Regions from separate parts of the Dactylosporangium sp. McL0621 genome, predicted to be linked through region 1. Evidence: predicted binding sites of a transcription regulator. Region 1 holds the regulator's gene; the other holds the start of a gene.
What was found. Region 1 encodes HrcA, which represses chaperone genes, less so after heat shock. Its sites were predicted from a motif close to GGTTNGCACNCTCNNNNNGAGNGTGCNAACC; they were not measured.

Region 1 (11,209 bases):
CGTGGTCGAGGACCCCAACGGGGCCGTGTTCACCATGATCAGCCGCTAGAAGGCGTGGCCGTCGAAGGCCTCCTGGCCCCGGCTGAAGCGGTACGTCGCCCAGTGCATCCGCACCACGGTGCCGTCGGCGTCGCGCGTGAGCCGTAGCAGCTCCCCCGCCTCCCGCCCGGACACGGTGCGGAACACGTCCGGCGCCCCGTCGACGACCGCGAACACCGCCGGCGGCCGCTTGCCCGGCGCGTCGATCGAGCGCGCGTGCAGGGTGCCGTCGCGCCAGCTGAAGCCGTACTCGAAGCCCTCGCTCCACCACCGCCCGAGCACGCTGCGGTACTGCGCCGGCGCGGGGGGCCCGGGGACCCACGGCGCGATGTCGGCGGGGTCGTGCTCGACCACGGCCTCGAGCAGCTCGTGCGGCAGCTCGAAGATCTCGCCGGCGGTACCCGAAGAGCCCAGCGCGGCCGCCGCGAGCGCCTTGGGCGTGGCTCCCCCGCCGGCCCGTCCGTAGGCGCCGGCGAGGAACCCGGGCATCGCCCCGTCGTGCCCGACGTGCACGACCCGCTCGGGGCCCGGGCGCGGGTGCAGGATCAGGCCGAGCCCGAAGCCGCGGGCCCACAGCACGTCCTCGGTCACCACCTGCGGCGCGCGCATCTCCTCGACCGTCGCCGCGGACAGCACGGTGCCGTTCGGGTCCATCTCGCGCGGGTCGGACAGGAAGGCGGCCCAGCGGGCCAGGTCGGCCGCGGTGCTCCACAGCTGCGCGGCCGGGCCGACGGCGCCGAAGTCGGTCGACGGCTCCGGGTGGGCGTAGTCGGACCAAGCGTCGACCTGGTAGCCGGTCACCGGCCGCTGCGGGACGACCGCCGTGTCGTTCAGGCCGAACGGGTCGAGGATGCGGTCCTGCAGCACCTCGGCCCAGGTGCCGCCGCGCAGCCGCCCGACCAGGTGCCCGAGCAGCGCGATGGCCAGGTTCGAGTAGTGGAAGCGCAGCCCGGGCCGCAGCACCTGCTCGGCCCGGTCCAGCCGGCCCAGCAGCTCCTCCAGGTCGGGCGCCTGCATGGTGTCCCAGACGTCGCCGAACGGCTCGCGCTGCAGGCCCGAGGAGTGCGAGAGCATCCGGCCGACGGTGAGCTCGCCGTGGGCCTTCACGGGCAGGTGCCGGGCGATCTGGTCGTCGAGGTCGAGCAGCCCCTCGTCGCGGCACTGCATGACGAGCACCGCCGTGAAGGTCTTGGTGATCGACCCCATCCGCAGCTGGCTGCCGGCGTCGACCCCCTCGCCCACCTGTAACGTCCACATCGGACGGTCGGCCCGGTGGACCGCGACGCTCAGGGCCGGCACCCGGGCGTCGGCCTGGACGCGGCGGGCGATCCGCTCGTACCGCTGCGTCGCCTTCACCGCGCCACCATCGGCCCGGTCCGGACGCCCCCGAGCACGTGCCCGTGCGCGTGGAAGACGTCCTGGCCGCCGTCGGCGCCGGTGTTGAAGACGAGCCGGAACCCGCTCGCCGCCACCCCCTCGGCCGCGGCCACCGCCGCGGCCGTGGCGAGCACGTCGCCGGCCAGGCCCGGGTCGGCCACGGCGAGCGCGGCGACGTCGGCGTGGTGGGCCTTCGGGATCACCAGCACGTGCACCGGAGCCTGGGGGTGGATGTCGCGGAAGGCCAGCGTCGTGGCGGTCTCGTGGACCACCGTCGCCGGAGTCTCGCCCGCGACGATGCGGCAGAACACGCAGTCACTCGTCACCAGGGCATCCTAAGGACCATGACTGCCCAACGAGTCCTCATCACCGGCGCGGCGCGTGGCATCGGCGCCGCGATCGCGCACGCGTTCGCCGGCGGCGGGGCGCGCGTGGCCGTACACCGCCGCTCGCCCGGCCCGCTCGACCTGCCCGGCGAGGGCCACACGGTGGTGACCGGCGACCTGGCGGACCCGGATGCGGTACGCGCACTGGTCGACGCCGCCGCCGACGCCCTCGGCGGGCTGGACGTGGTGGTGAACAACGCCGCCGTGTACCTCGAGCACAAGATCACCGAGGTGTCGTACGAGGAGTGGCAGGCCGCCTGGCGCGACACCCTGGCCGTCGACCTCCTGGCCCCGGCGAACGTCTGCTGGTGCGCGGTGCGGCACCTGGGCCCGGGCGGGCGCATCGTCAACGTCAGCTCGCGGGGCGCCTACCGCGGGGAGCCGGACCACCCCGCGTACGGCGCGGCGAAGGCGGCCCTCAACGCCATGACCCAGAGCCTGGCGCGGGCTCTCGGGCCGCGGGGCATCGCCGTGTCGGCGGTCGCGCCGGGCTTCGTGGCCACCGGCCTGGTGGCGGGCCTGCTCGCCTCCGCGGAGGGCGACGCGATCCGGGCCCAGAGCCCGTTCGGCCGGGTAGCGACGCCGGAGGAGGTGGCGGCGGCGGTGCTGTACCTGGCCTCGCCCGGGGCCGAGTGGTCCTCGGGCGCGGTCCTGGACCTCAACGGCGCGAGCTACTTCCGCTGAAGCGCCGGTTACCAGCGACCACCTTCGCCGCAGCGCCGGCCACCAGCGACCACCTTCGCCGCAGCGCCGGCCACCAGCGACCACCTTCGCCGCAGCGCCGGCCACCAGCGACCACCTTCGCCGCAGCGCCGGCCACCAGCGACCACCTTCGCCGCAGCGCCGGCCACCAGCGACCACCTTCGCCGCAGCGCCGGCCACCAGCGACCACCTTCGCCGCAGCGCCGGCCACCAGCGACCACCTTCGCCGCAGCGCCGGCCACCAGCGACCACCTTCGCCGCAGCGCCGGCCACCAGCGACCACCTTCGCCGCAGCGCCGGCCACCAGCGACCACCTTCGCCGCAGCGCCGGCCACCAGCGACCACCTCAGCTTCCGCTGCAAAGCCGGCTACCAGCGGCCGAGACGGACCGACAGGGCGGCCACCGCGGCCGCCCCCGCCGTCGAGGTCCGCAGCACCTCCCGGCCCAGGCGCACCGGCGTGCCCCCGATCAGGTCCAGCTCCTCCGGGGCGACCCCGCCCTCGGGCCCGACCACCAGCGTGATCTCCCCGGACGCGGGCAGCCGCACCGACGACAGCGGCTCCGCCGCCTCCTCGTGCAGGACCAGCACGGGGCCGGCGAGCGCGAGCTGCTTCGTGGTGCGCGCGGGCTCGACGACCGGCACCCACGAGCGCCGGGACTGCTTGGCCGCCTCGCGCGCGGTCGCGCGCCAGCGCTCCAGCGGCCGCTCGTCCTTCCAGCGCGCGATGCTCCGCGCCGCCTGCCAGGGCACGATGCGGTCCACGCCGACCTCGGTCAGCAGCTGCACGGCGAGCTCGGCCCGCTCCCCCTTGGCGATGCCCTGCACCACGGTCAGCGCCGGGTCGGGGGCGGGCTCGAACGTGCGCTCGTCGAGCTCCAGCGTCAGCGCGCCCTTGCGGGCGGCGGCGACCACGGCGCGGACGACGCCGCCGCGCCCGTCGGCCAGCAGCAGGGCCTCGCCGGGCGTGATCCGCTGCACATCGGCCGCGTGATGTCCCTCCGGGCCGTCGAGAACGAACGACGGGCCGGGCGGCAGCGCGGGTACCAGAAAAAGCGGCAGGCTCACGCCACCTCCTGGTGAGCGGCCTCTCCGCTTCGCTCCGAACCGCTCACGCCGCCTCCGCTCCGCTCCAGCAGCGCGAGCCAAACCTGCGCCCCCGGTGAGCGGCCTCTCCGCTCCGCTCCGAACCGCTCACGCCGCCTCCGCTCCGCTCCAGCAGCGCGAGCCAAACCTGCGCCCCCGGTGAGCGGCCTCTCCGCTCCGAACCGAACCGCTCACGCCGCCTCCGCTCCGCTCCAGCAGCGCGAGCCAAACCTGCGCCCCCGGTGAGCGGCCTCTCCGCTCCGAACCGAACCGCTCACGCCGCCTCCGCTCCGCTCCAGCAGCGCGAGCCAAACCTGCGCCCCCGGTGAGCGGCCTCTCCGCTCCGCTCCGAACCGCTCACGCGTGCCCGTTGAAGGCGTCGCGCATGCGCGAGAAGAAGCCGCCCTGCTTCGACAGCTCCGCGACCTCCTCGCCCCGGGTGCGGGCGAACTCGCGCAGCAGCTTCTCCTGCTCGGGCTCCAGGCGCGTCGGCGTGCGCACGTCCAGGTGGACGTAGAGGTCGCCGCGGCCGGCGCCGCGCAGGTGGGGCACGCCCTTGCCGCGGATGCGCAGGGTAGACGTCGGCTGGGTGCCGGCCTTCACCTCGACCGTCTCCTCGCCGTCGAGGGTCTTGATGGTCAGGCGGGTGCCGAGCGCGGCCGCGGTCATCGGCACGGTAACGCGGCAGTGCAGGTCGTCGTCCTTGCGGGAGTACACGTCGTGCGGGCGCTCGTGGATCTCGACGTAGAGGTCTCCGGGCGGGCCGCCGCCGGGGCCGACCTCGCCCTGCTGGGCCAGGCGGATGCGCATGCCGTCCTCGACGCCCGAGGGGATCTTGACGGTCAGCGAGCGGCGGGTGCGGACCCGGCCGTCGCCGCCGCAGGTCGCGCACGGGTGCGGGATCACGGTGCCGAAGCCCTGGCAGGCCGAGCACGGGCGGGCCGAGACGACCTGGCCGAGGAAGGTGCGCTGGACCGACTGGACCTCGCCGCGGCCCTGGCAGATCTCGCAGGTCTGCGGGTGGGTGCCCGGCGCGGTGCCGGCGCCCTGGCAGGTGGTGCAGACCACGGCGGTGTCGACCTGGATCGGGGCCTCGACGCCGAACGCGGTCTCGTGCAGGTCGAGGTCGAGGCGCAGGATCGCGTCGGCGCCCGGGCGCACGCGCGGGCGGGGCCCGCGGGCCGACTGAGTGCCGAAGAAGGCGTCCATGATGTCCTGGAAGCCCACGAACGCGCCGCCGGCGGGGCCGCCCCCGCCGCCGCTGGGCGCGAGGGGGTCACCGCCCAGGTCGACCATCTCCCGCTTGCGCGGGTCGGACAGGACCTCGTACGCGGCGTTGATCTCCTTGAACTTCTCCTGCGCCGCCGGGTCGGGATTCACGTCCGGGTGGAACTCGCGGGCCAACCGACGGTAGGCCCGCTTGATCTCATCGGCCGTGGAGTCCCGCTTGACGCCCAGAATCCCGTAATAGTCCTTCGCCACTGAGTCCTATGCCCCTGAGATAGATGTCAACTCTGTGCCAGCAGGTCGCCGACGTAGCGTGCCACGGCGCGCACGGTCGCGATGTTTCCGGGGTAGTCCATGCGGGTCGGGCCGAGCACGCCCATCCCGCCCACGACCATGGTGCCCGGTCCGTAGCCGGTGGCCACGATCGAAGCGGTGCGCAGGTCCTCGATCTCGTTCTCGTCGCCGATGCGCACCCGGGTCATGCTGGGCTCGACCTCGCCGAAGAGCTTGAGCAGGATGACCTCCTCCTCGAGCGCCTCGAGGATCGGCCGCAGCGAGCCCTGGAAGTCCAGCAGGCCACCGCGGGCCAGGTTGGCGGTGCCGGCGAGCGCGATGCGCTCCTCGGACCGCTCGACCAGGGTCTCCAGCAGCACCGTGGACAGGGCCGTCATCGGCGGCCGCAGCGACGGTGCCGTCTCCTCGACGAGGGCCACCACGAGCGGCGGCGTGTCGGCCAGCCGCTTGCCGACGAGCTTCTCGTTGATCAGGCGCCGCAGCTCGGTGACGTCGTCGGCCAGGATCGGCCCGGGCAGGTCGACGAGGCGCTGCTCGACCCGGCCGGTCTCGGCGATCATGACCACCATGATCCGCGTGGTCGAGATCGGCACCAGCTCGAAGTGCCGCACGCTGGCCCGCGACAGGCTCGGATACTGCACCACGGCCACCTGCCGGGTGAGCTGCGCGAGCAGCCGCACCGTGCGGTGGACCACGTCGTCGAGGTCGACCGCCCCGATCAGGAACCGCTCGATGGCCCGGCGCTCGGCCTGGCTCAGCGGCTTGACCCGGGAGAGCTTGTCGACGAAGAGCCGGTAGCCGGCGTCGGTGGGCACCCGGCCCGCGCTGGTGTGCGGTTGCCGGATGTACCCCTCCTCCTCCAGCACGGCCATGTCGTTACGGACCGTCGCCGGGGACACCCGCAGGTTGTGCCGCTCGACGAGCGACTTGCTCCCGACCGGTTCCTGGGTGGCGACGTAGTCCTCGACGATGGCGCGAAGCACTTCGAGCTTCCGCTCGTCAAGGCCCATGACACCTCCTCCAGGACTGGCACTCCCAACTGGTGAGTGCCAGTCTACGTCAGTCGCGCAGGGGCACGCGATGATCGTTTGGCGCACGATAGACGCCAACGGCGCTGGACTGGGCAAAAGTTGTCCAAAAGAAGTCATGACGTGTCGCTGGCGCCACTTGATCGATGCACCTACCGTGGCCCCATGAGTGAACCACCTCGTCCGCCGGGGGATTACGGCCCGCCCTCGGACCCCAATTCCGGGTACCCCCCGCCGTCGAGCGGTGGCGGGGCCTACGGCACCCCGCCCACGTCGGGCGCCGGGTACGAGCAGCCCGGGTACCAGCAGCCGGGATATCAGCAGCAGCAGCCCGGGTACCAGCAGCCCGGCGCGTACCAGCAGCCCGGGTATCAGCAGCCCGGGTACCAGCAGCCCGGCGCCTACGGGCAGCCCGGCGCGCCGGTCGGCTACGCCAACAGCGACGAGAAGACGTGGGCCCAGATCGCCCACTTCGGCGGCCTGGTCGGCTTCATCGGCCCGCTCATCGCGCTCCTCGCGAAGGGCAACGAGTCGCCGACCGTCAAGGCGCACGCGACCGAGGCGCTGAACTTCCACATCACGTGGGGCATCGCCATCCTCGTCTCGGCGATCATCGCGGTGTGCTCGTTCGGCATCCTGTTCTTCCTGCCGCTGCTCGTGTGGATCGTGCCGGTGGTCTTCGCGATCATCGGCGGCATGAAGGCCACGAACGGGGAGCTGTACCACTACCCGATGAGCATTCGCATGATCAAGTAACACCCCGGGAGGGCGCGGGCTCACGTCAGGGCCCGCGCCACCCTGTCGGCGAGCAGCCGCCCCCGCAGCGTGAGCACCGCGCGGCCGGCCGCGAACGCCGACGGGTCCAGCTGCCCGTCGGCCAGGCAGTCGCGCGCACCCGCGAGACCGGCCGCGTCGAGCACCGACAGGGGCAGGCCGTCCGCGAGCCGGATGCGCAGCAGCACGTCCTCCAGATGCCGCTCATCCGGCGTCAGTACCTCACGAGCCTGCCCCGGCGACGCGGAGTCCGCGAGCCGCGCGGCGTAGGCGTGCGGGTGCTTCACGTTCCACCAGCGCACCCCGCCGACGTGGCTGTGCGCGCCCGGGCCGAGCCCCCACCAGTCCCCGCCGCGCCAGTACAGCTCGTTGTGCCGGCACGGCGAGTCGCGCGACCAGTTCGACACCTCGTACCAGCCGAAGCCCGCCGCATTCAGCGCCTCGTCGGCGGCGATGTACCGGTCGGCGGCCACGTCGTCGTCGGGGTACGGCAGCTCGCCCCGGCGCATCCGGGCGGCCATGCGGGTGCCGTCCTCCACGATGAGCGCGTACGCGCTGACGTGGTCCACCCCCGCGTCGACCACGGTGCGCAGGGACGCGGCGAAGTCCTCGGGCCGCTCCCCCGGCGTGCCGTAGATCAGGTCGAGGTTGACCCGCTCGAACCCGGCCGCGCGCGCCTCGGCCGCGGCCAGGGCCGGCCGGCCGGGCGTGTGCCGGCGGTCCAGCACGGCCAGCACGTGCGGGGCGGCCGACTGCATGCCGAGGGAGATGCGGTTGAAGCCGGCCGCGCGCAGCTCGCGCAGCCCGGCCGCGTCGACGGACTCGGGGTTGGCCTCGGTGGTCACCTCGGCGCCGGCGGCCAGGCCCCAGGTGCGGTCGATGCCCGCCAGGATGCGGCCGAGCTCGGCCGGGGGCAGCAGCGTCGGGGTGCCGCCGCCGAAGAAGACGGTGTCCACGCGCGGCGGCCGGACCACCTTCGCGGCCAGGGCCAGCTCGTCGAGCACCTGCTCGGCGTAGCCGGCGCTGAGCACGCCCTCGCTCGCGGTGTACGTGTTGAAGTCGCAGTATCCGCACCGCGTGGCACAGAAGGGCACGTGGACGTACACCCCGAAGCCCGCGCGACCGGCTCCGTCGGCGACGCCGGCGGGCAGGCTCCCGTCGCGGGGCATCGGCTCGCCTTCTGGCAGTGATCCGGGCATCCCACTAGTGTGCCCGCATGTCTCTGGTGCTCTCGGAAACCGTGCGGGGCGTGGCGACGCTCACCCTGGACAGCCCGCCCAACCGCAACGCGCTGTCCACGGCCCTGATCGAGGAGCTGCTCGCGGCGCTGGCCGCGGCCGACGCCGACGACGCGGTACGCGCGATCGTGCTGACCCACACCGGGCCGGTCTTCTCCTCGGGTGCCGATCTGAAGGAGACGGCCGCCGCGTTCGGCTCCGGCCGCCCGCCGGTGAGCCGGCTCGGCGAGGTGCTGGCCGCGATCTGGGAGAGCCGCAAGCCGGTCGTGGCCCGGGTGGCGGGGCCGGCCCGGGCGGGCGGCCTGGGGCTGGTCGCCGCGGCCGACATCGCGGTGTGCGCGAGCACCGCCACGTTCGCGTTCTCCGAGGTGCGCCTCGGCGTGATCCCGGCGGTGATCTCCGCCACAGTCCTGCCGCGGCTGGACCGGCGGGCCGCGGCCGAGCTGTTCCTGACCGGCGCGACGTTCGGCGGCGCCCGGGCCGAGCGCATCGGGCTGGTGAGCGCCGCCGTGGCCCCCGAAGAGCTCGACGCGGCCGTCGAGGGCTACGTGCGCGACCTCGTGCGGGGCGCCCCGCGGGCCCTGGCCGGCACGAAAGAGCTGCTGCGCCGGCCGCGGTCCGATACGTTCAGTGACGAGGTCCGGGCGATGACCGAGCTGTCGGTGTCGTACTTCGGTTCCCCCGAAGGAGTCGAGGGAGTCCTCGCATTCCGCGAGAAAAGGGACCCGAACTGGGTACCCGACGGCGCCGCCTGACCGCGCACGGTGGCCCGCGGCACGTACGCTGTTCGACCTGACGTGTGGGAGGTGACGATGCGTGCACGACGACTGCTGACGGTGGCGGTCCTGGCGGCCGTGGCCGTGGCGCTGTGCGCGTACGTCGTCATCAACCGCATCGGCGAGAACCTCCCGCTGACCATCGCCACCGGCCGCGCCTGCGTGGTGAGCGCGGGCAACGCGGCCGCCGGGGCCACCGCGGGCGCCGCGGAGGTCGAGCTCGACGCCGAACAGCTGGCCAACGCGGCCACCATCACCGCCGTCGGGCTGACCCGCCGGGTCCCGTCCCGCGCCCTCGTGGTCGCGCTGGCCACCGCCTGGCAGGAGTCGAAGCTGGAGAACCTGACCGGCGGCGACCGCGACTCAATCGGGCTGTTCCAGCAGCGGCCGAGCCAGGGCTGGGGCACGCCGGAGCAGATCGCCGACCCCCGCTTCGCCGCCGGCGCCTTCTTCACCGCCCTACTCAAGATCAAGGGCTGGGACAAGATGCGGGTCACCGACGCGGCCCAGGAGGTGCAGCGCAGCGCCCACCCGGACGCCTACGAGAAGTGGGCCGACGAGTCCGAGATCATGGTCAAGGCGCTCAGCGGCGACGTGCCCGGCGCGGTCGCGTGCTCGGTCACCGAGGAGTCCAGCCACGGCCCCGAGGCGGCCCGCTCCCTCGGCGCCAGCCTGAAGCTGGACTGGGGCAGCGTGAAGACCGCCGACGTGAACAACATCGTCGGGGTGGCGCTGAAGGTCGGCGAGGCGAAGACCGGCTGGCAGTACGCCCACTGGCTGGTCGCCCACGCCCAGGAGCGCGGCGTGAAGCGGGTGGTCTACGGCGACATGCAGTGGACGGCCTCCGGCGGCGCCTGGGTCCACGTGACGGAGCGTGGCGGCATCGATGCCGGTCCGGGCGGGGAGCGGGTCGTCGCCGAGGTCTACTGAAGACCTTGACGTTGCGCGCGAGCAGCGGGTTGTCGCCCGTTCGGACATTGTCCGGTGGCCAACTCCCGAGTCGGCCCCGCATGCACCTCGCGTTACCATCGGTCGTTCGAGACATCGCGAGCGCACGACGAAGGTAAGGGGAGGACATGACGTCCGCTGCACCCGACTACGGCGACCTCACCGGCTACGAGCCGATCGGCGAGGCTGACCGCAAGGAGTTCCTCGAAAACGGCTTCCTGCTGGTCCGCAACGTCCTCAAGGAGGACCACCGGGCCGAGCTCGAGGCCGCGATGGACCGGGTCTACGGGGAGGAGAAGGCGGCCGGCTCCAAGAGCATGAAGAAGGACGGCACGCTGCACCTGCTGGGCTTCCTCAACCGCGACGAGCTCTTCGGGCACCTGCTGACCCAGCCGACCATCTTCCCTTACATGTGGGGCCTGGCCGGGTGGAACATCTACACGCACCACAACCACCTCGACGTGACCCCGCCGACGTCCGAGGAGGAGCCGCCCTCGTGGGGCTGGCACCAGGACGGGTACCGCCAGAACTCCGACCCGGAGACCATGGACCCGAACCTGCCGCGGCCCATGTTCTCGCTGAAGGTCGCCTACGTGATCTCCGACCTCTCGGAGACCGGCCGGGGCGCCACGAAGGTCATCCCGGGCAGCCACCTCTGGAACTCGCTGCCCCGCCCGGCCGACACCACGGTGCACAACCCCGACCCCGAGGGCACCGTCGAGATCACCGCGAACCCCGGTGACTGCTTCATCTTCGACCGCCGCCTCTGGCACTCGCGGTCGCCCAACTACTCGGACGTCACCCGCAAGATGCTGTTCGTCGGGTACACCTACCGGTGGATCCGCATCCTCGACGACATGCCGATCGACTTCGACGGCGAGTGGTGGAAGAACCGCACCCCGGTGCAGCGGCAGCTGCTCGGTGAGGCGAGTCACACCGCGAACTACTGGGGCATCAACTGGAACGGTTACATCGACGAGGAGATTCCGCTCCGCAAGGAGCTGAAGACCCGCGGCCTGCTCGACCGTTCGATTCCCTGGCTCCGATAAAATCGGCGCACGTAAACGCGAATGGCCCCCGGTCGAAACCGGGGGCCATTCGCGTTTTGCAGATCTTGAAACTTACAGGGCGCGGCGGCCACGGCCGGCGAACCCGGCCACCAGGGCCACGCCGATGGCGGCGACGACGACCTGGCACAGCAGCTCGCCCCAGTCGACACCCGGGGTGTCGGTGGAGATGCCGATGGCGTTGGCGATCAGGGTGCCCAGGAACGCGGCGATGATGCCGACCACGATGGTCAGCCAGATCGGCAGGTTCTGGCGGCCGGGGACGACC
Region 2 (11,209 bases), 5.9 Mb from region 1:
TGTCTCCTCGGTCACACGCTCCGGCGCGCCGCGGGACGGTGCCGGCGCCGGCCGCGGCGGCCGGGCGAGCGCATGGAGATGACGCCGCTCCGTTTCGGTGAGGTACAACGCCCGGGCGATCGCGTCGAGGACCTCAGGGGAGGCGTTGAGCGACTGTCCCTGCTCCAGCCGTGAGTAGTACGAGAATCCGACCCCGGCGAGCTGCGCGACCTCCTCCCGCCGGAGCCCGGGCACCCTGCGGCGCTCACCGTAGGTGAGCAGCCCGACATCCGGCGGCTGCAGTTGCGCGCGTCGGCTGGCCAGGAAGGCGCCGAGGGGTCCTGGATCACTCACTCCCCGAGTGTGTGACACAACGCCTGTGGGAGCCAACCCCGGGCAGGGATAGCCACGGCGGGGCGTGGCCGTTGCCTGACGAGCCGGGCAGCCTCGGAGCCGTCGCCGCGCGCCGCGGCGGCCGGATCGGAGGCAGTGGACAGATGGATGAGTTGCAGGTCGGTGACGCGCGGGTAGCCCGCCTCGTCGAGTTCTCCGCGCCGGTAGGGCTCAGCACAGGGGAGTTCTTTCCCGGCTCGGACCCGGCGCTGTGGCAGGAGGCGAGCGATTGGCTGGTGCCGGATTTCGTGGGGCCCGACGGTCAGGTGCGTACCGCCGTGCAGACCTGGGTGGTGCGCAGCGAGGGCAAGGTGGTGCTCATCGACACCGGGCTCGGCAACGACAAGGAACGTCCGTACGTGCCGGTGTGGTCCAGGTACTCCAGCGACTACATCGAACGGCTGGCCGCGCTCGGTGTGGCCGTTGCGGACGTGGACGTCGTCGTCAACACGCACCTCCACCTCGATCATGTGGGCTGGAACACCCGACTGGACGGACGCGACTGGGTGCCGACGTTCCCGAACGCGACGTACTACGTCCATCGGGCGGACTACGAGTTCTGGGACCCGCAGGGTCCGCACGTCCCGGGCTTCGGGCGGGGCAATCAGAACGCTTTCGAGGACAGCGTGGCCCCGGTAGCCGCGGCCGGGCAGCTGCAAGTGTGGGACGGCGAGCGTCATCGCATCGACGCCTCGCTCACCCTGTGCCTCGCCGCGGGGCACACCCCCGGCTCCGCCGTGGTGACGCTGCAGTCGGCGGAGGAGTCCGCGCTGTTTGCCGGAGACCTGCTGCACAGCCCGCTGCAGGTGTCCCAGCCGCACCTCGCGAGCTGCTTCTGTGAGGACCCGGCGCGCGCCTCCGCCACCCGTGAACGCTTCCTTGCAGACGCGGCCGACCGCCGTTCCCTGATCCTGCCGGCGCACTTCCGAGGTACCGGCGCGCCCCGGATCACCCGCCGTGATGGCCGTCCGGCCATCGACGGTTGGGAGCCGATTCGGACCAGCACGGTCACCGGATGATCCGGCCCCGCCCCAGCGCCTTGATCGCCGAAGGGACTGCATCCATGCTCAAGACCATTCGCATCGCGTCGGGCGTGCTCGTCGTCGCGTTGACGGTCACGACGGGCTCTGTTGCGGCCGGGTACGCCGCCAGCCCGCCGCTGTCCGGCCCGGCGCTGATCGCCCACTTCGACCTCGGGCAGGGCCAGCTGCCAGAGAACATCGTCGACGAGCCCGGCGGCAGCGTCGTGGTGACTTTCGCTGCCAGCCGGCAGCTTGCCCGCGTCGACACCACCGGCCGTACACGAGTGCTGGCAACGCTGCCCGCCCCGACCGAGGAGGAGGGAGCGCACACACCGGTGCTGCACTTCCCGCTCGCTACCGGTCTCGTCCGGTCAGGCTCTGGCGTGCTGTACGCGTTGTACGCCGCCGGCAGCGCCTCCCTCACCGGTCAGGGCGACACTGTGCTCGCCGCCCTGAACCAGCCGAACACGGTTGCGCTGGTGGCGCCCGGCCGCGCGGCGAGGACCGTGCTGACCGCGGCGGACGGGCTGCAGGGCCCGACCGCTGTCGCGGTACACGGCAATCGCGTCTGGGTGGCGAGTGCCGCGTACAACACCCAGACCGACCCCAACCTGCTCACTGCCCGGCTGGATCTGCGCTGAGCCTCGTCAGGAACGATGACCAGTCGCTGGCTCGTCGTGGCCGTCGGGACGGTCGCGACTCAGCCAGCGGCACCAGGTCCGCCGCCCTCGACGACGAGGTAGGCGGACCTGGTGCGGGCCTCTCGGACAGGATTGTGCATCTGAAGGCCGAACATTCGACGCGCTCGCCTGTCCGGCGTGGCGTGTGTGGTCGGGCCGGACAGGCGTAGGGTAGGCCACGCTGCTCCGGACCCCGGTGGCCGGCGGTCCATCCGCGATGGACGAGCGCCCACCGACCGAGGTTGTCGCATGTCGAGCATCCCTGCCGATGTCCCCTCCACGATCCCTTCGCCGGGGATACGTCTCGTAACACCCACCACCGCGCTCACCCGACGAACCCATTCGGCCGACGCGTCGCTGGCGACCGAGCGGCTGCTACGCGCCCGTGATCGCCTTCCCGTCGGCGATCCGGTCCGGGTATCACTGCGCACCCAGGCGATCGTCGGAATGCTGCCGCTGGCCAGGCGGCTGGCGTGCCGTTATGCCGGACGCGGAGAACGCATCGAGGACCTCGTCCAGGTCGCCGCCCTGGCTTTGGTCAAGGCCGCCGACGGATACGACACCACGCGGCCCGGGTCCTTCGTCGCCTACGCGGTTCCGACCATCGTCGGCGCACTCAAGCGACACTTCCGGGACACCATGTGGGTCATGCGGGTGCCGCGTGCCACCCAGCAGCTCACGGTCGAGCTGCGGACAGCGACCGGCGACCTCGAACAGCTGCGCGGTCGTACCCCTACGCTGGCCGAACTGGCCACACACTTGGACGTCAACATCTCCAGGCTCACCGAGGCGATCGGCGCCTCGCACGTGTACCGGCTCAAGTCCCTCGACGCGGGCCTGGCCGCCAGCGACGGCATCGAACTCAACGACCTGGTGGGGGTCGTCGACCCGCGGTTCGCCGGCGTGGACGAGCGGCTTTCGCACGGACAGCTCGGCCGGCTCGTCGCGGCCCTGCCCGCCCGCGAGCGGCGCATCCTGGCCATGCGGTTCACCGACGAGATGACTCAGGCGTCCATCGCGGGCGAGCTGGGTATCTCGCAGATGCATGTCTCGCGCCTGCTGCGGCACTCCCTGCACCAGCTCCGGGCCGGCATCGCGGCCCCGTCCGACGCCCCGGTGACCGTCAGCGCCCGGGCATGATCTGGACTGCGGCCAGCCGCGTGCAGCGTGTGCGCGGGGCCACGGCAGGGCAGGGCGCCGCGCAGCGACGCGGCGACAGCCGTTCGGTATGAAGTGGCGATGAACTACGGTCGCTCACCGCTGGCGTCAGCGAGCGGGTTTCGGCTTGGGCGGGGGAGCTGTTCGGTACCATCGACGACGGCTTGTGCGAGGTCGGAGAGGCGACGGTTGCGGTCGCGGGCGGTGTGACGGAGCAGGGTGAACGCCTGGTCGAGGTCCACCCGGAGGCGCTCGGCGAGGACGCCCTTTGCCTGCTCGATCACGACCCGGCTGTTCAGCGCCGTTTGTAGTTGGAGGGTGACGATATCGCCCTGGCGGATGGCGCGTTGTTGGAGCAGCCCGATGGTGGCGATGTCGGCGAGGGCCTTTCCGGCCCGCAACCGGTCGTCGTCCAGCGCGCCCGGTTCGACGCCGAAGAGGTTCAACGCCCCGATGACCTGTGCGCGCAGGCGCATCGGCAGCGCATGAACCGAGACGAACCCGACCTCGGCCGCGGCGGCGGTGAATCGGGGCCAGCGGCTTGCGGAACGGATGTCCGGCACCGACACCGGCTGTCCGGTCTTGAAGCAGTCGACGCATGGTCCCTGGTCCGTCTGCAGCTGGAACAGCTCCAGCAGTCGCGTCCGCTCCGACGAGGCCGCGACGAGCTGCAGGGTGTCCAGCTGATCGGTGAGCAGGATGCCGGCGGCCGAGACCTCCAGCAACTGCACGCATCGTTCGGTCAGCACGTGCAGGAAATCGATCACGTCGAAGTCGTCGACGAGCGTGTCCGCCATCTCGACGAGGACATCGGCTAGCGCGGTCTTGGCCATCTCACGCATCCTCGTCAAGCATAGAGCCGTCGGCTCTCGGCCCGATACGGTGTCGAACCGACCGCGAACGGTCGACATGAGCAGTCAATCCTCATCGGGTCCATCGCCTTCGAATCGACTGCCGTGGGCCGTGTCATCGCGATGGAACCGCAGCCGGCGCGCGACCACGTCACGGGCAACGTCCTGCAGACGCCGTTCATGAGCGTACGCGTGGGCCCGAAGCCGGGCCGAGGCAAGGGCCACCGTCACCCCCAGCTGGACGCTGACCATGCCTGTGGCCTGGTGTACCTCAGGATGTTGCAGGCCGATCGGCTCAGAGGCAGGCCCCGGCAGGTCATGCTCGGCCGTGTCGAGCAGGACCGCGCAGGCCGTGTCCGCCAGGACCAGCGCATCGAGCAGCCGATCCCGATGCAGCTCACCTGGTTCGGTTCGGTAGAGGTCCAAGACTCCGAGGCGGACCGCGCCTATCCGCAACGGCAGCGCGAAGACCGCGTGGATGCCGGCCTGCACGGCTGCGGGTGCGAAGACGGGCCACCGCGCCAGGCTTTGGCTGGAGCGCAGATCAGGGGCCAGAGCCGGAGCGCCGCTGAGGGCGTCGATGCACGGTCCTTCGCCGACGGACAAACTGAGGTCCTCCGCCTCCGAGGCGATCCGGCTACTGCTGTACAACGTCTCACGCGGGCTGGCCACGAGCGCGACGGCAACGGCCGCTCCGTCCGTTCGGGTCGCGGCAATCGCCGAGGCACAGACATGCTCGAGGGCCACTGGCCGCGGTCCCGCCTGCGCGGCGATCATCCGCCAGAGCCGCATCCGCCGGGCGGAGCTCACCGGACTGTCCGAACCGGACGTCCGCGTGCCAACGATGCGGTCATAGGAGCCGCCTCCGATACCCGAACGGTTTCGTGCGGCCGCGACGGGCGGCAGCGCAGGACAGGGTCCGGATCGAACGCGCCCGACTCCTCGGCGGCTGGTCACCTTCGACCCTACGCCCCCGCTACGGCCCGGCGGCGCGGGCCCGACGGGCCGTTGCGAGCCGGACAGGCTGGTCTCCGCATGCCCGGTCGACAGGAGCAGATCGACGCTGCAGTGCCCTCCACGCCGTCGTACGTCGCTGTATGTGGTGATATCGGCGCGGGTAATCGCATGCGATCAGGCGTAAGGTGACATTGTCACCCCAGACCCCGGTGGCTGACAGTCCGTCGCCGGTGGAGCGTCGCCTCCGCACGAGGTCGGTTCGACGGGCCCCGACACCAGGCAGCCGCCAGCAGGCCGGCGCGAGGAGCGCGGGCGCCGCCGACAGTTCCCGGACCGCCGCGCGGTGGTGGTTCCAGCTACGGATGTTGAGCCGCCGGCACGGTAACGGTGGCCGTTCCCCGACCGCTGAGCCGAACAGGCCGGCCGCCCCGCCGGACGAGCCGGCAGGGTAAACACACCGACCACCTCCACGCTCCGGCCACCAGCCCAACCCAAGGACGGTTGCTATGCCCACCACCACAGTCCAACGCGCCACGGTTGTGGCGCCATTACCGCCGTCGACGCCCCGGGTAGCGCTGGCGCCGGCGTCGGGCGGCCGCACGGTCCTGGACGGGGCGTGGTGGCCGCGCTCGTGGGACCCGGTGGCCGAACTGCCCGGTCTTGTGCTGGCCCTGTCCGCCCGCTACGGCCCGGTCCGCCAGATCATGCTCAATGGCCTCGCCTGGCAGAGCCGATTCCGCCGGCTGGCGGTGGGTCCACAGGTAGTGCGCGTCGGCTGGTTCGCCAGCCTCGACCCAGCGCTGTTGATCGCGACGACCGATCGGGGCCACCGGGTCGACGTGCTCGTCGTGCCGCCCGGCACGGCCGAGGCGGCAGCCCGCGCCGTGATGGCGTGCGCGTCCGACCCGGCCAACACCATGGGGGCGCCGGCCATCCTCACCGCCATGCCCACGTCCGACGTCGCGGCAGCTGACGATGCCGACCCGATACCGATGTGGGACAACGAGGGGGGTCACCCGGTCGAAGCGTTCGAGCAGCCGCCGATCAGCCCTCATCCGCTCGCCGCCTCCAGCTGAGGAGCCAAGCGAGAGGACCGGTCAGGCCGTCTCTTGTATTCCGCGGGCGTAGATGGTGCACTTGCGTTAGCACTCGCCCTGTGTGAGTGCTAACCGGATGAGATGAAACCCCTGGATGGGGACCGTGTGACGCGGTCATCGCAGGTCGGTCCGAGCGGTGCCAATTCCGGCACGACGATGAAGAGGACGACGCAGATGGCCAAGTTGATCGTTTTCGGGGAAGAGGCCCGTCGCGGCCTGGAGCGGGGCATGAATGTCCTCGCCGACACGGTGAAGGTGACGCTGGGCCCGAAAGGCCGCAACGTCGTGCTGGACTCGACGTGGGGCGTCCCCACCATCACCAACGACGGCGTCAGCATCGCCAAGCAGATCGAGCTCGACGACCCTTACGAGAAGCTCGGCGCCCAACTGGTCAAGGAAGTCGCCAGCAAAACCGACGACGTGGCCGGTGACGGCACCACGACGGCCACTGTCCTCGCCCAGGCGCTGGTGCGGGAAGGGCTGCGCAACGTGGCCGCCGGCGCGAACCCGATCGCGCTCAAGCGCGGCATCGAGCAGGCCGTGGTCGCGGTGACGGAGGCGTTGGTCCACCAGGCCCGGGACGTCGAGACCAGGCAGCAGATCGCCGCTACGGCGTCGATCTCGGCCGCCGACCCGGTGATCGGCGAGATGATCGCCGAGGCGATGGACAAGGTCGGCAAGGACGGCGTCATCACGGTCGAGCAGAGCAACACCTTCGGCCTCGAGCTCGAGCTCACCGAGGGCATGCGCTTCGACAAGGGATATATCTCCGGGTACTTCATGACGGATCCGGAGCGGATGGAGGCCGTTCTCGAGGATCCGTACGTGCTCCTCGTCGAGAACAGGATCTCGAAGCTGGACGGCCTGCTCCCCATCCTGGAGAAGGTCATGCAGGCGGGCAAGCCGCTGCTGATCATCGCCGAGGACGTGGACGGTGAGGCGCTGAGCACCCTCGTCGTCAACAACTTGCGCCGTACCTTCACCTCGGTCGCGGTCAAGGCGCCCGGGTTCGGTGACCGCCGCAAGGCCATGCTGGCCGACCTCGCCACGCTCGCCGGCGCCGAGGTGATCAGCGATGCGGTCGGCCTCACGCTGGAGAACGTCACGCTCGACATGCTCGGCCGGGCCCGCAAGGTGGTCGTGACCGTCGATACCACCACCATTGTGGACGGTGGCGGTGACCCGGAGCAGATCCAGGGCCGGATGAAGCAGCTCCGCGCCGAGATCGACGAGAGCGACTCGGACTACGATCGGGAGAAGCTGCAGGAGCGGCTGGCCAAGCTGGCCGGTGGTGTCGCGGTCATCAAGATCGGCGCGGCGACCGAGGTCGAGCTCAAGGAGCGTCAGCGCCGCATCGAGGACGCCGTCCGCAACGCCAAGGCGGCCGTCGAAGAGGGGCTGCTGCCGGGCGGCGGGGTCGCTTTGGTCAACGCCGCGGCCAGCGCGTTCGGCAAGCTTGACCTGACCGGTGACGAGGCCACCGGTGCGAACATCGTGCGGGCCGCTATCACCGCGCCGCTGCGGCAGATCGCGATCAACGCCGGCCTCGAGGGCGGTGTGGTGGTGGAGAAGGTCAACTCCCTGCCGCCGGGCCACGGCCTCAACGCTGAAACCGGGGAGTACGTCGACATGATCGAAGCCGGTATCGTCGAGCCGACGAAGGTCACGCGCTGCGCGCTGCAGAACGCCGCGTCGATCGCCGCGCTGTTCCTGACCACCGAGGTACTTGTCGCTGACATGCCGTGACAGTGTGCGGCGAGTGGATGCCGCCTCGTCACCGTCGCCGGCTGGGCGGCCCCGTCCGGCCCGCTCGGGGCGGGCGGCGGGCGGGCCCACGGTGGGCCGTGGTGCCGGCCAACCTGATCCGGTCTCACTAAAGCTGCGGGACTGGCGTTGCCGGCCCGACGGGGCCGGACGACTGGGCGGCGTGAGGGCGGGCGCGCCGACCGGGTGTGACAGGCGGGGCCGCGGCGGCGGCGAGCCCGTGACGCCTTGACGTCGGCAGGCGCTGCAGAGCTGGGGATGGCGAACGGCTGCATTGTCATGTTCGCCTCTTGCCGCTCATGGGCCGCTGTGCGCGCAGACAGCACCGGCGATGCCGCCGCCGGCAGTCGGCGTGCTCATCCGCCATCGCCTACGCGCCGGCTGAGCGAACCCGATGATCCGGGAGGAACCGGCTTCAGGGCGCGCTCGCCGGGAGTGGCCTGCCATTGGGCGGCACCGGCCCCGGTGCTGTCGCGGATGAAGCTTCACGCGCCAGGAACGCGCCGAGCTCGCCGATCGTGCTCATCAACGGGGCCGGGAACACCACGGTGGTGTTCCGGTCGACGCCGATCTCGACCAGGCTCTGCAGATTCCTGAGCTGCAGCGCGAGCGGATGGGCCATCATGACGTCCGCGGCGGCGCCGAGCGCGTCCGCGGCCATCGCCTCCCCCTCGGCGGCAATGATCTTGGCCCGCTTCTCCCGCTCCGCCTCGGCCTGCCGGGCCATCGCCCGCTTCATGCTCTCCGGCAGCTGGATGTCCTTGAGCTCGACCAGCGTCACCACGACGCCCCATTCCTCGGTGGCCACATCGAGGATCTGGCGGATATCGACGTTGATCCGGTCGGTCTCCGACAGCGTCTCGTCGAGGGTGTGCTGCCCGACGACCTTTCGCAGGGTGGTCTGGGCGATCTGGTTGATCGCTGCGCCGACATTCTCAATGGCCACGACCGACTTCACCGCGTCAGCGACCCTGAAGTACGCCACGGCGGACACGTCGACGCTCACGTTGTCCTTGGTGATGATGCCCTGTGACTGGATCGGCATCGTGACGATCCGCAGGCTCACACGCTGCAGGACGTCGACCAGCGGGATGATGACGGTCAGGCCCGGTTCCCGGACACCGATAACTCGGCCGAACCGGAAGAGCACGCCGCGCTCGTACTGCTTGACGACCCGTACGGCGAGTGAGAACAGCAGGAGCAGCAGCAGGATCACAGCGATGACGATCCACACGTACGGCATGCGATGACCTCGATCGGGGGGACGCGTCCTCGAGTAACGGATTGTCAGCCACCGGGGTCCAGAGCAGCACTGTCACGCTACACCGGTTCACCCGGATCGCCACGAATCTCCATCCGGGTGCCCGGACGCGGACAGCGCGCTGCTGCAGCGTCGAACGGGGCACGATCGAGTGTCCGCGTCGCTCGGCACGACGCGTACACTCAGTGCGCTGCTCCAGACCCCGGTGGCTGCTGACCTGTCATCCATTGACTCGTCCCCACCGTCGAGGGGTCTCTGACGCCCCGCGCGTATGACTCGTCGCCTGTCCGACTTCGCTCCCCATCGATTGAACGATGATCGGAACTCGCAATGGCAGTGACGTATGGACTCCTCAGTACCCACCCGCCGACCCGATGCGGGTTGGCACCTTCAACGCTGCCCTGGCCGAACAGCTGACCGTCGTCGGAGGGTCCGGCGGGATCGTGCGGGTTGTCGCCGCCGGCGAAGACCTGCGCCCCGGCCCGGGCGTGGTGCACACCTGGCGGGCCGGCAGCGAAGCCGGCTGGCTGCATGCGGCGGAGACACTGCAGACCTTCGACATCGTTGTTGTGCAGCACGAGTTCGGCATCTACCCAGGCCCCGACGGCGGAGACATCCTGCCGCTGTTGCGCCGGCTCACGGTGCCCAGCATCGTCGTCCTGCACACCGTACTGAGCACTCCGACCCCAGGCCAGCGGTCGCTGCTGGAGGCCATCGCCCGCACCGCCGGGGCGATCGTCACCATGACCGGCACCGCCCGCGCCCGGCTGCTGCACGGCTACGCCGTCGACCCGGGCAAGGTCGTGGTCATCCCGCACGGCAGCGCCGCACACGGCGACCTCCCGGCTCCCCGTCGGGCCGGGCCACACCTGCTCACCTGGGGCCTGCTCGGACCGGGCAAAGGCGTCGAATGGGCGCTGCGGGCCGTCGCGCTGCTGCAGGACCTCGACCCGCCGCTGCGCTTCACCGTCGCCGGGCAGACCCACCCCAAGGTCATCGCACGGCACGGCGAGGTGTACCGGGCCGGTCTGCACCGCCTCGGCGCACAGCTCGGGATCGCGCACGCCGTGGAGTACCGGCCGGAGTACCTTGACGAGGAGACGCTGGGCCGCCTCATCCGCTCGGCCAACGTGGTGGTCCTGCCCTACGACTCGACCGAACAGGTCACGTCCGGCGTGCTCACCGAGGCGGTCGCTGCCGGCGTCCCCGTCGTCGCAACCACGTTCCCGCACGCTGTTGAGCTGCTCGGCGACGGACGCGGGCTGCTCGTACCCCACCGAAACCCGGCCGCCCTGGCGACCGCGATCCGGCGGGTCCTCACAGACCCTGCCATGGCCACCCGGCTGTCCCGGTCCCGCACGCCCGCCGTGCGGTGGCCGGCAGTCGCGGCACAATACGCAGCGCTCGCGGCCGAACTCCTGGCCGCACCGGCGACAGGTCACGGCCGTTTGCCCCGGCCCGCCGGGTCTCGGCGGTGAGCCGGGCGGTTCTGGCCACGCGGAACCATCTGGAGCTCGTAACGACCCCCGGCGTGTGATCGTCAAGCTGTTCATGCCCGGCGAGGACGCCGTGCTGCTCCAACGCCGACAGCTATGCGACCGCCTTTCCCGCCGACAGCCTGCTGCAGCAGCGGGTGCTGTGGCCCGGCACGGCACCTCGCGCCAAGCCGCAGCGACGGCGGGACCATCGGCCTCATCGCCCTCGACGGGCATGGCCGGTGCTCCCGGGTGACAGGGCTGTCCGCCGGTCGGGCGCTGGGCGTAGGGTGTAGGCAGATCTGCTGAGCAACCGGTCGGTGCCGGTCGGTCTGATGTCGACGGTTGTGGTGCCGGATCTGAATCCGATCGATGGCCCCGGGGCAGGACGGGGGCCCCTCAATTGTGGGCGACCGGTGTGCGGGCATGCTCGGGCCAGCTGCGACCGCTGTGGTTAGCGGTCGCGGACCGCGTCGGATTGAGCGGCTGGTCGCCGTGCATGGTCCGGACGTCGAGCCGTTGTGCCTTGCGTGCGTGGCGCACCTGCCCGGCATCGCAGGTGCCGGTGTGAC

Region 2: groL (chaperonin GroEL) is a predicted target of HrcA. The motif match lies at 6,181-6,211, and genes of this name have one in related genera.

Annotation. Positions count from the first base shown of each region.
Region 1 is NZ_CP188259.1:11,267,642-11,278,850, forward strand. Features, by position in the region: gene ACPPVO_RS53350 (VOC family protein) at 1-49, shown strand, start outside; gene ACPPVO_RS53355 (serine hydrolase domain-containing protein) at 46-1,395, opposite strand; gene ACPPVO_RS53360 (HIT domain-containing protein) at 1,392-1,745, opposite strand; gene ACPPVO_RS53365 (SDR family NAD(P)-dependent oxidoreductase) at 1,761-2,486, shown strand; gene ACPPVO_RS53370 (16S rRNA (uracil(1498)-N(3))-methyltransferase) at 2,873-3,571, opposite strand; gene dnaJ (molecular chaperone DnaJ) at 3,947-5,071, opposite strand; gene hrcA (heat-inducible transcriptional repressor HrcA) at 5,098-6,120, opposite strand; gene ACPPVO_RS53385 (DUF4870 domain-containing protein) at 6,304-6,894, shown strand; gene hemW (radical SAM family heme chaperone HemW) at 6,915-8,111, opposite strand; gene ACPPVO_RS53395 (enoyl-CoA hydratase-related protein) at 8,129-8,905, shown strand; gene ACPPVO_RS53400 (hypothetical protein) at 8,963-9,856, shown strand; gene ACPPVO_RS53405 (phytanoyl-CoA dioxygenase family protein) at 10,003-10,923, shown strand; gene ACPPVO_RS53410 (GlsB/YeaQ/YmgE family stress response membrane protein) at 10,996-11,209, opposite strand, start outside.
Region 2 is NZ_CP188259.1:4,420,927-4,432,135, forward strand. Features, by position in the region: gene ACPPVO_RS21030 (helix-turn-helix domain-containing protein) at 1-333, opposite strand, end outside; gene ACPPVO_RS21035 (MBL fold metallo-hydrolase) at 405-1,391, shown strand; gene ACPPVO_RS21040 (hypothetical protein) at 1,388-2,035, shown strand; gene ACPPVO_RS21045 (sigma-70 family RNA polymerase sigma factor) at 2,324-3,214, shown strand; gene ACPPVO_RS21050 (GAF and ANTAR domain-containing protein) at 3,319-4,065, opposite strand; gene ACPPVO_RS21055 (GAF and ANTAR domain-containing protein) at 4,150-4,893, opposite strand; gene ACPPVO_RS21060 (DUF5994 family protein) at 5,547-6,116, shown strand; gene groL (chaperonin GroEL) at 6,312-7,883, shown strand; gene ACPPVO_RS21070 (slipin family protein) at 8,317-9,117, opposite strand; gene ACPPVO_RS21075 (glycosyltransferase) at 9,537-10,640, shown strand.